DNA from 3 places in the Pseudoalteromonas sp. T1lg24 genome. Region 2 is predicted to be linked to each of the others. Evidence: predicted binding sites of a transcription regulator. Region 2 holds the regulator's gene; each other region holds the start of a gene.

Region 1 (3,287 bases), on a different contig from region 2:
GATAGCGCCTGTGCTGAAGTTACTTGTGGCTGAGACCCATTTAACTGAGTTGCATACTTCCAACTTGGGAACTCCACCGAAACGCCACCGCTGCGTATTGCAATATGATCACCATGTGTGAAGTAGTGACTTGTAAACTCGCGTACACCACCTTCATTATTTTCTCTGTTTACTTCAAACAACCACATACCGCCAGAGCCAATCACTTCTAGCTCAAGGTTATTGTCTTGATTGGTAACAACGACAGCCGTCTTATCATCTAAACCAAATATACGCTGATTATCACTGAATAGCGCCGCATGTAGACCGCGTAATTGTTTACCACGTTTCGATACTTGAGTGTCAACAATACCAAACGGTAGTAATGGTAGAATTGGTGATTCAACAACGGTAAAGTCACGTTCGCTTTCAAGTGCAATACAATCAGCACCTAAGCTACATGCGTCATGGCCAGATGCGAAAGACATAGGCACAATCGTATTAATTTCATTAACAGCGCCCGCCAAAATGCTAAGTGGTTTTCTAGCATTGGTGATCGCATTTACACTGCCGCCTTCAACCGCAACTAACACTTCATTTTTATTAAACATATCAATGATTTTCGTAAGCGATTCACTAGGTGCACCGGTTGGCGTGTAAAACGCGTGGTAACTTAATAGCGGGCTACCATCAGCAATATAAATCGCATCCATTCGCTTGATTGTGTCAATTAATGGCGACGACTTTTTACATTCGCTTACTTGCTGACGATATAAATCTGGGTAAAGTACTTCACGGCGAAAGCTCGCCAAACGCTTTATTTGGAATTCTTCTAGACTATCGCAAGACGACTTTTCATATTCTTTTGCCGTGATAGCCGTTTGCATTGCTGCATCAATTGGCAACCAAGTCGCTTCAAAACCTATTTGCTCAAACAATCCTAGGTAATAGTCAACGCGTGCATATGGGTCGCGATCTGTGCCTGTTACTACAGCAATACGCGGTTTGCGCTTAGGACCTGAAATTTCAACACTTAAATCAAATAACTTTTGGTAAGCAAGTGTTGCCTCTAAGTTTGTGCTTTGCGCCCAGTTAACTTCGGTTTTTTTGCGTTTTGAGCGACTTTCAGCCTGCTTTTGCTCTAACAAATCGAATAAGTTACGCTTTTCAAATTCGTACAAACTCTGCCAAATATCACGACCTGAAACCGTTTCTGTGCCAACTTCAATTGAGACACCACGCAGCGCTCGTACAAACTGGCGCTCAGTTAGTGTTTTGTTCTCAAACTTAGGTTTTACCGCTTTTAGAATATCAGCAACTTGTTTCTTTAACTCTTCTTGTTCGGTCCAAGCATACTCAGAAACCCTTAACAGTGCTTCATCGGTAATATCAAAAATGGCTTTTTGTTTTACATCATCGGAAAACGATTCTTTACCCTCTTTAGTACAGAAACGTTGATTTTCACTGGAGCAAACCTTAAGGTCGTCTGAGAGCATAAGCAATGTGTTAGCCGAAACAGCCGCCACGGGTGTAAACGCAACAAAAGAAGTTGCGATTATTGAACTAACAAAAGTTTGTACGTTTTTACTAAACGTTTTTTTATTTGTCATTTTAAACAAGCAAAGTCGAGCGAAGCGCATAAGTAACACCATTTATTGTTATTTTATTGCGTCAATCTAGATACCGAACAGAGCGAGTCGGCAAACCCCAAATTCGAATGAGCACAACGGAATCTTGAATTTTACCCAGTATCTGCGCGAGTAACAAGTAGTAGCGCTGTTAAGCCAACAAAATTCCCATAAAACCCAATCGATGTAGTAATAAAGTTTTGGCACTTTTATTGCTTAATTCATTTTGAAAAAGTTTGCGTCAAAGTTTTGATTTGGAGTATCTATGGAACTTGTTTCGTTATTAATTCTAGTGTTAGTGGTTATGGCGGCGTTTGTTGCGTCAAAATTTACCCATTCGGGAAATCCTTACCCGTTTACACAAAAAAAATCGTTATTTACTCAGGTAGAAACGGCGTTTTTAAATTTGCTGGAAAAAGCGATTGGCTCTGACTACAAAATTGTAAGTCGCGTTAGGTTGGTTGATATTTTAGATTTTCAACCTGGCACCGATGACAAATCACGTCGCAGTGCACTTGCTAAAGCGCAAAATAAACAGCTTGATTACGTATTATTGGATAAAGAAAGCTTGAAGATTGTTGCAGCAATCGACTTAGTCAATAATGCTAGTAAAAATGGTCACAAAGCGAAAAAAGACTGGTTTGTAAATGGCGCGTTAGAATCTGCCGGTGTACCGCTTATTCGTATAAAAGTTAAAACAGGTTACAAGCCACAGGAAGTAAGACAGGCCATTTTATTTAAATTGGGTAAACAAGTAACCAATTCTAAACCACCTATTCGAAAAGCAACCAGTAAACCTACGGCAGTGTTGTCTCCGTCACAGGTAAAGTCGCAGTCAACGGCTCTGGCACAAGTTTAATTTTTTACAGCGTGTTGTTCTTTACGCGCTAAAAACCCGCATATTGCGGGTTTTATTTTGTCTGTGAATTTATTAGTAACCTAGCTATAATTCCGCCATATTTTATTTATTCCCTATAAATAGGCGTAACCATTATGAAAATCGGTATTATTGGCGCAATGGAGCCAGAAGTAGCTATTTTAAAAGCTGCGATTGAAAACACTAAAATTACTGAGCGCGGTAGCTTCACGTTTTACCAAGGTCAACTTGCTGATCAAGACGTTATTTTAGTTCAATCTGGTATTGGTAAAGTGGCTTCGGCACTCGCTACTACGCTAATGATTGAGTTGTTCGCACCAGATTGCATTATCAACACTGGTTCTGCAGGTGGTTTTGAGCAAAGCCTGAACGTTGGCGATGTGGTTATTTCAAGTGAAGTGCGTCATCACGATGTTGATGTTACTGCTTTTGGTTATGAAATGGGTCAAGTACCACAAATGCCACCAGCGTTTATTGCACATAAAACACTTGTAGAAAATGCTGAAAAAGCGATTGCTGAAATGTCGAAAGGCATTAAAACAATGGTTGGCCAAATTTGTACCGGTGATTCATTTATGTGTGACCCTGTGCGCATTGAAAAAACACGCGAACAATTTCCAAATATGTTAGCGGTTGAAATGGAAGGTGCAGCAATTGCACAAGTATGTCATCAGCTAAATACACCATTTGTAGTGATTCGCTCGCTGTCAGATATTGCTGGTAAAGAATCACCAGAATCATTCGAGTCTTATTTAGTGAAAGCATCAGAAAACTCATCAGAGATGGTGATTGCACTGTTAAAG
Region 2 (3,287 bases):
ATTTGATTTTTTACCGAGTACTTTCTCTCGTATGCTATCGGCAAGTTGGTGAACACTTAAGCCTGTTGTATCAATAAAGATATCCGCTTGTGAGGCGATAGGATCGAGCAGCTTTTTCTCAGCTTCAATGGCTTCTTCAAGGGAGATATTATTCAGTGATAACGGATGCAAGCGGCGCGTCTCTGAAAAGCGCTTAATTAGCGTGCTGTCATCGCTATCAAGGTAAAATAAGGTTGGTGTTGCAAAACCAGGTAAATAGTCGAGTACTTCTTCTATTTCCTCTGGCTCTTTAGTCATATTGCGAGCATCAACACTCACTGCAATTTTGTCGTATTTATCTGAAACTGAGCGGATCAACGAAGGCAATAAATTAACAGGAATATTGTCAACAACATAATACCCGAGATCTTCCAATACTCTGAGTGCGACTGTTTTTCCTGAACCAGAACGACCACTGACTAAAATAAGTTGCACTTACATCTCCCTTAGTTAACTCGCCTCACTACTAATGATTTGATATAGCTGATGATTATTTTCAGCGTGACGTAGTTGACGGCAAAACTGCTTATCTTTTAGTTTATCAGCGATGGTGGCTAAAGTCTGCAAATGTTGCTGGCACTTTTGTTCTGGTATGAGCAGTACGATAAAAATATCAACGTCTTTATCGTCAATGGCATCAAACGGAATAGGTGACTGATTTACAATTAAAAAGCCAATGGTATTTTGTAGGCCATCAATGCGGCCATGAGGAATGGCGAGGCCTTTACCAATACCCGTGCTACCTAGCTTTTCGCGTTGCAGTAAGGCTTCAAGAAACTCTTGAGAAGTAATATCAGGGGCTTGCTGATGGGCAAGGTCGCTAATAAATTCAAACAGTCTTTTTTTGCTATTAAAAAGGACCGCGGTTTTAGCGCAGTCCTCAGCAATAATATCGGTTAATTTCATTTTAGTGGCGAGAAAGTTTCTCTTTGTGCTTAATTACTTGGCGGTCTAGTTTGTCGACCAGGCCATCGATTGCTGCATACATATCTTGATGCTCGGTAGAGGCAAACAATTCGCCACCGTTAACATGCATAGTAGCTTCTGCTTTTTGTGATAGTTTTTCAATATCTAGAATAACGTGCACGTTATTTATATGATCAAAATGCCTCTCTAGTTTTGCAAATTTGTTAGTGACATAGTCTCTTAAAGAATCAGTAATTTCTACGTGACGACCTGTTAAGTTTAATTGCATAAGCATTTTCCTTCTATTTGGTCTAGATCAGGCTCTTGCGCTGATTAGACGGTGGTATGGATAGCGACTCACGGTATTTTGCGATAGTGCGTCGCGCCACTTTAATTCCTTGTTCCGCTAGTAAGTCGGTAATCTTGCTATCACTTAATGGTTTAGCAGGATTTTCCGCCGCAACTAGCTTTTTGATCAGTGCTCGAATCGCGGTGGATGAACACTCACCCCCATTTTCCGTGCTAACGTGGCTTGAAAAAAAGTATTTAAGCTCATAAATGCCACGTGGTGTATGCATGTATTTTTGCGTTGTTACACGCGAGATAGTCGACTCATGCATCTCGACCATTTCGGCAACGTCGTTTAAAACCATAGGTTTCATTGCTTCGTCACCATATTCAAAGAATGCCTGTTGTTGTTCAACAATGCAATTGGCTACTTTTAATAAAGTATCATTGCGACTTTCTAAGCTTTTAATAAACCATTTTGCTTCTTGCAAATGGTTGCGAATAAACTGGCTGTCAGTGCTTGATTTCATCGAGCGAGTAAGCGCAGCGTATTGTTCATTCACGCGGATCTTTGGCATGCTATCGTTGTTTAAATCAACGCGCCAGCGTCCTTTAATTTTCTTTACTGAAACATCGGGAACCACGTATTCAGGTTCTTCTTTTATGATGCTTTCAGCTGGTTTTGGATTAAGGCTATGTATTAATGTTAAGACTTCTTTTAACTCAGGCTCCTTGAGTTTAGCCTTCTTCATTATTGTACGATAATCACGTAATCCTAAAAGTTCCATATGGTTTGAGATTACGCTCTTTGTTTCGTTTAGCCAAGGGGTATTTTTGTCGTACTGATTGAGCTGGATCAATAAACATTCTTGTAACGAACGCGCAGCAATACCAACAGGATCAAAGAGTTGAACGCGTTTAAGTACAGCTTCAACTTCGTCTAGTTCAATTTGTTCTTGGTCGTCAGATTGCTGTACCGCTTCTAAAATTTCTTCGCTACTTTGTGTTAAATAACCTGAATCGTCTACCGCTTCAACAATAGTGGTTGCGATCATCTCGTCGGTGTCGCTGAACGGCGTTAAGCGTAATTGCCACATTAAGTAATCTTGCAATGATTCGCTGGTTGAGCCTTGATACACAGTATCGTTGTCAGGAGCTGGGGCGTTACTGACAGAAACCGGTGCGGCGCTGATATAATCGTCCCACGACACATCCATAGCTAAATCTTCAGAAATATTCTCGTTGCTAAGTGCGTCGCTTGATTCAATTTCACTTTGGCTTGGCGCTGCTTCAATATCATCGCCGTTTAATGATTCGTCTTTGTTTGACTCAGTGTTTTCGTTGTTTTGTTTATCGTCACTGTAGTCAATGTCTTCTTCAAGTAAAGGATTGGCATCAAGCGCTTCTTGAATTTCTTGCTGCAAATCTAACGTACTCAACTGCAACAAGCGAATAGCCTGTTGCAATTGTGGAGTCATTGTTAGTTGCTGCCCAAGGCGAAGCTGTAAAGATTGCTTCATGTAGTTATTCTAATCCTTCTTTCGATTTCAAGCCGCTAGTTAACAATTCAATTCCAAATTTAAGGCCTATAACTATTACTATAGTCTGAATTGTTCACCTAGGTATACATCGCGTACTTTTTGGTTGTTTAAAACGTCTTCAGCCGTGCCAGATGCGATTAATTCGCCGTGAGAAACAATGTAGGCTTTTTCACATACATCTAAGGTTTCACGCACGTTGTGGTCTGTTATTAACACGCCAATGCCGCGATTTTTCAAATGCTCAATTATTTTCTTTATATCTATCACTGAAATAGGATCAACACCAGCAAAAGGTTCATCTAACAGGATAAATTTGGGGTTTGCGGCTAATGCGCGCGCAATTTCGACACGACGACGTTCACCACCCGACAATGCCATACCCTGTGAATCTCGGATATGGCCAATGTTAAATTCTTCTAATAAATCATCGAGCGCTTCTTCGCGTTGCACACGATTAAGTTCTTTGCGTGTTTCTAGAATCGCCATGATGTTTTGATACACAGTGAGCTTTCT
Region 3 (3,287 bases), on a different contig from region 2:
CTAAAATTGCAGGGTTTGTTGCACCCGCTTGTTTTGCTTCTAGTACACCTTGTTTTGCCGCATCGAAATAACGACGCACATCGTCATAGTCACGCTCTAAAGGACCTGTTGGTGCAATCACTAAACGTTTTCCAGGTGCATTGTCATTCACCAACAATAATGCTTTTTGGCCTATGCGCTTATCGAATTGCGCGGTAGCCATTACGCTATCGCGAAAATCATTTGGGAGTAATGCCAAGTCTGGCGAGATAATAATTAAACTATCAACATATTGAGGTAAATCTGAAATTGATGCCGCTTGCAGGGCCTTTGGTGAAGTCATTTTTGAACCTTACTGAACGAATAAATACGCGCAATGTTGTCGCGTAAGTTTAGAAAAGATGGCTTAAATATGAGGGCAAATTTATAAAAATCAAGATTCAAACATTGCAAGCTGCTCTTGTTCGTAGCTATTTTCAGACAAGCCAACACCTAAACCGAGTAATCTCACGCCTTTATTTCCGCCTCGTAAGTAGGCTTTTTCGATTAAACGCGTAAAAATATCATCATCTAAATGCGTGCAGCTGTAATCCGCGGTTGTTGAAACAAAATCGTTAAACTTAACTTTTACCGAAAGCTTAGATACTTTGTTTAATAGCCCTTTACTTTGCAACCTTATATCAAGCTCATCTTTTAATTTTGGCAGCTCTGCTAAGCATTGTTCTAGCGATGTTTTATCATATTCGTAGGTATGCTCAACTGAAAGTGACTTTCGAATACGTGATGTATTTATTTTGCCTATCACCTCACCATTACACTTTTTAAATAACTCAGCACCCCAAGTGCCAAACTTTACCTGCATTTGATTTAAACCGAGGTTTAATACATCTTCACCAACAAACAAACCTGATGCATTCAATTTCTCTAAGGTTACTTTACCTACACCAGGAATTTTTTTAAGGTTAAGCGCTTTTAAAAACCCTTGCACCCGATGAGGAGGGATCAAACAATAGCCATTTGGTTTGTTTTCATCACTGGCAATTTTCGCCACAAATTTAATGGGTGCGATTCCCGCCGACGCCGTTAAACCTGTTGTTTCAAAAATCTCATCACGAATCGCATTAGCGATAAGTGTTGCACTGCCTGAGTGCTGTGTGCAATCGGTTACATCTAAATAGGCTTCATCTAAAGAAAGCGGTTCAATTAGATCTGTGTATTTGGCGAAAATCTCTCTAATTTGATTAGACACTTCTTTGTATACTGCCATTCTGCCGGGAACAATCAGTAATTCTGGACACAGTTGCAACGCTTTATAGTTAGACATTGCTGAGCGCACACCATATTGACGCGCAATATAGTTTGCCGTTGCCAACACACCACGACGGTGTTTACCGCCAATTGCGATTGGCTTATCTCTCAACTCTGGATTGTCTCGCATTTCGACTGCTGCATAAAAACAATCCATATCAATATGTATAAATTTTTTCAAAATCACAAAGCACTGTTTATATATACAGTTTATTATGTATCAAACTTATTTGATTCAGCAAGTTTTTATTTTGCGGCGTGTTAAGTTTTAAGATGCCGTTATCTGCATTCATTTTATTAATAAGAAAATGAATGTAGATAACAGCATAGGTAGAATATTGAAGTTTTGTAAATGTTCATTTAGGTACAATAGATATCCGCAGAAAGCGACGATTTAAATACCTTGAAAGGAAACGAATATACGACGATGGTAACTAGTCAAAGTCACTAACATTTCGTAAATATCACCAAAAACAGAAACGCATAAAACAATAACCAATTGATAAATATTGATTTAATTTTTTGGCACTAATTCTGCTAATAACTAGAAAATTATAATATTTGAAATATCATTCAAGGATCTTCTATGAAATACTTAGTTTTAGCATCAGCCCTCACATTGCCACTTTTAACAGGCTGTGTTGTTGCGGTAGGCGGCGAAGGCAAATCAGACTATTCATCTAGCTGGGAAAGAACCCATGAAAAAAACCGCAAAGCGATTGCCAATATGGAAATTGGAAAAGAGTATCAACACGTAATCAATAAACTTGGTACACCAAATTTTTCTGAGCTAGTAAAACAAAGCGACACTGAATATCGTGTGCTTTACTACGCAACAAACTCTATTCACTCTGACGGTAAAACAACAAAAGACGAATGTACGCCGCTTGTGTTTAAAAATAATCAACTAACAGGCTGGGGCGAGCACGCTCTTGAGCAGTTAAAAAATTAATATGTGTAAGGGCGAAATGTTTCGCCCTTTTCTTTAAAACCCTTTTAAATCAATCTATTTACATCCACTTACATTTATTCGTTGACTATTACGACAAGTTTCGTAATATTAATTACGAAAGGCATCGTAATTAGGTGGATAAAATGGATAGATACAATCTAGTCGTCGGTCACAACGACCCAACATTCTCAGACATTCTGTCACAACAAATCGATAACTCACTTTTTAAGCTAACAAATGTTGAGTCTTGTTTTGCCAAATTAATAGCAGCCTGTAAAAAAACCCGTGCCAAAGTACTTTTTGTACAAAATGAGCTTATTCAAGAACATGATTGGCCTACACTTCAATCATTGGCAGACTCAACTGAAATCATATTATTATCAAGCAATCGTGTTGATGCAGCTAAGGCATTTGAATGTGATTTGTTTGATTTTATTTTAGAGCCTATGGTCAATTCTCGTTTAGGCAAAACATTAGATAAGCTAGCCAGAATGCTCGCGCCTGAGAAACAGCAATTTGAGTTGATGAGCTCACTGGTACAACGATTTTCATCTAACCAATTAGATGACCAGCAAATCGTTTTAAAAGACGCTGGTAGAATAAAATTTTTAACACCTGATGAAATTTCTTGGGTTGGCGGCGCTGGAAACTACGTTGAATTGCACCTCAACCAAGATGAGCGAACGATTTTACATCGCCAAACATTATCTTCAATGGAACAGCAGCTATCACCATTTGGCTTTATTCGCATTCATCGCTCTGCGATCATAAAAAAACAAGCCATACGCGAAATCCGCCCTACTGATAACGGCGACTATATTGTTACCTTAAAAGACGGCGCCAATCTCAATTTATCCCGACGTTACAAGCAAAACATGCAAGGATTAATTGGTTGACAAATAAACTCTATCTCGTAGAGTAAATAACAATCTACGAAAAGCGACGTAATTATGAATAAGAATAAACGCGTACCAACAAGTGCAGAACTCAACATTCTTAATGTGCTGTGGCGTATTCAGCCTGCCACTGTTCGCACTTTGCATGAACA

Evidence for each region. The regulator sigma-54, encoded in region 2, starts transcription at its own class of promoters, with help from an activator protein. The targets are predictions, from matches to a motif close to GTTGGCACGNNNNTNGNNT.
Region 1: a site for sigma-54 is predicted at 1,807-1,825, ahead of C2M30_RS11980 (DUF2726 domain-containing protein). Genes of this name have one in related genera too.
Region 3: a site for sigma-54 is predicted at 1,809-1,827, ahead of C2M30_RS02340 (DUF3192 domain-containing protein). Genes of this name have one in related genera too.

Annotation. Positions count from the first base shown of each region.
Region 1 covers NZ_PQCB01000018.1:236,031-239,317, forward strand. The annotation lists gene C2M30_RS11975 (hypothetical protein) at 1-1,589, opposite strand, end outside; gene C2M30_RS11980 (DUF2726 domain-containing protein) at 1,873-2,466, shown strand; gene mtnN (5'-methylthioadenosine/S-adenosylhomocysteine nucleosidase) at 2,601-3,287, shown strand, end outside.
Region 2 covers NZ_PQCB01000034.1:322,380-325,666, forward strand. The annotation lists gene rapZ (RNase adapter RapZ) at 1-474, opposite strand, end outside; gene ptsN (PTS IIA-like nitrogen regulatory protein PtsN) at 490-945, opposite strand; gene hpf (ribosome hibernation promoting factor) at 947-1,234, opposite strand; gene C2M30_RS20965 (RNA polymerase factor sigma-54) at 1,257-2,753, opposite strand; gene lptB (LPS export ABC transporter ATP-binding protein) at 2,832-3,287, opposite strand, start outside.
Region 3 covers NZ_PQCB01000004.1:224,760-228,046, reverse strand. The annotation lists gene C2M30_RS02350 (M17 family metallopeptidase) at 1-322, opposite strand, end outside; gene dinB (DNA polymerase IV) at 413-1,468, opposite strand; gene C2M30_RS02340 (DUF3192 domain-containing protein) at 1,874-2,239, shown strand; gene C2M30_RS02335 (LytR/AlgR family response regulator transcription factor) at 2,383-3,135, shown strand; gene C2M30_RS02330 (BlaI/MecI/CopY family transcriptional regulator) at 3,190-3,287, shown strand, end outside.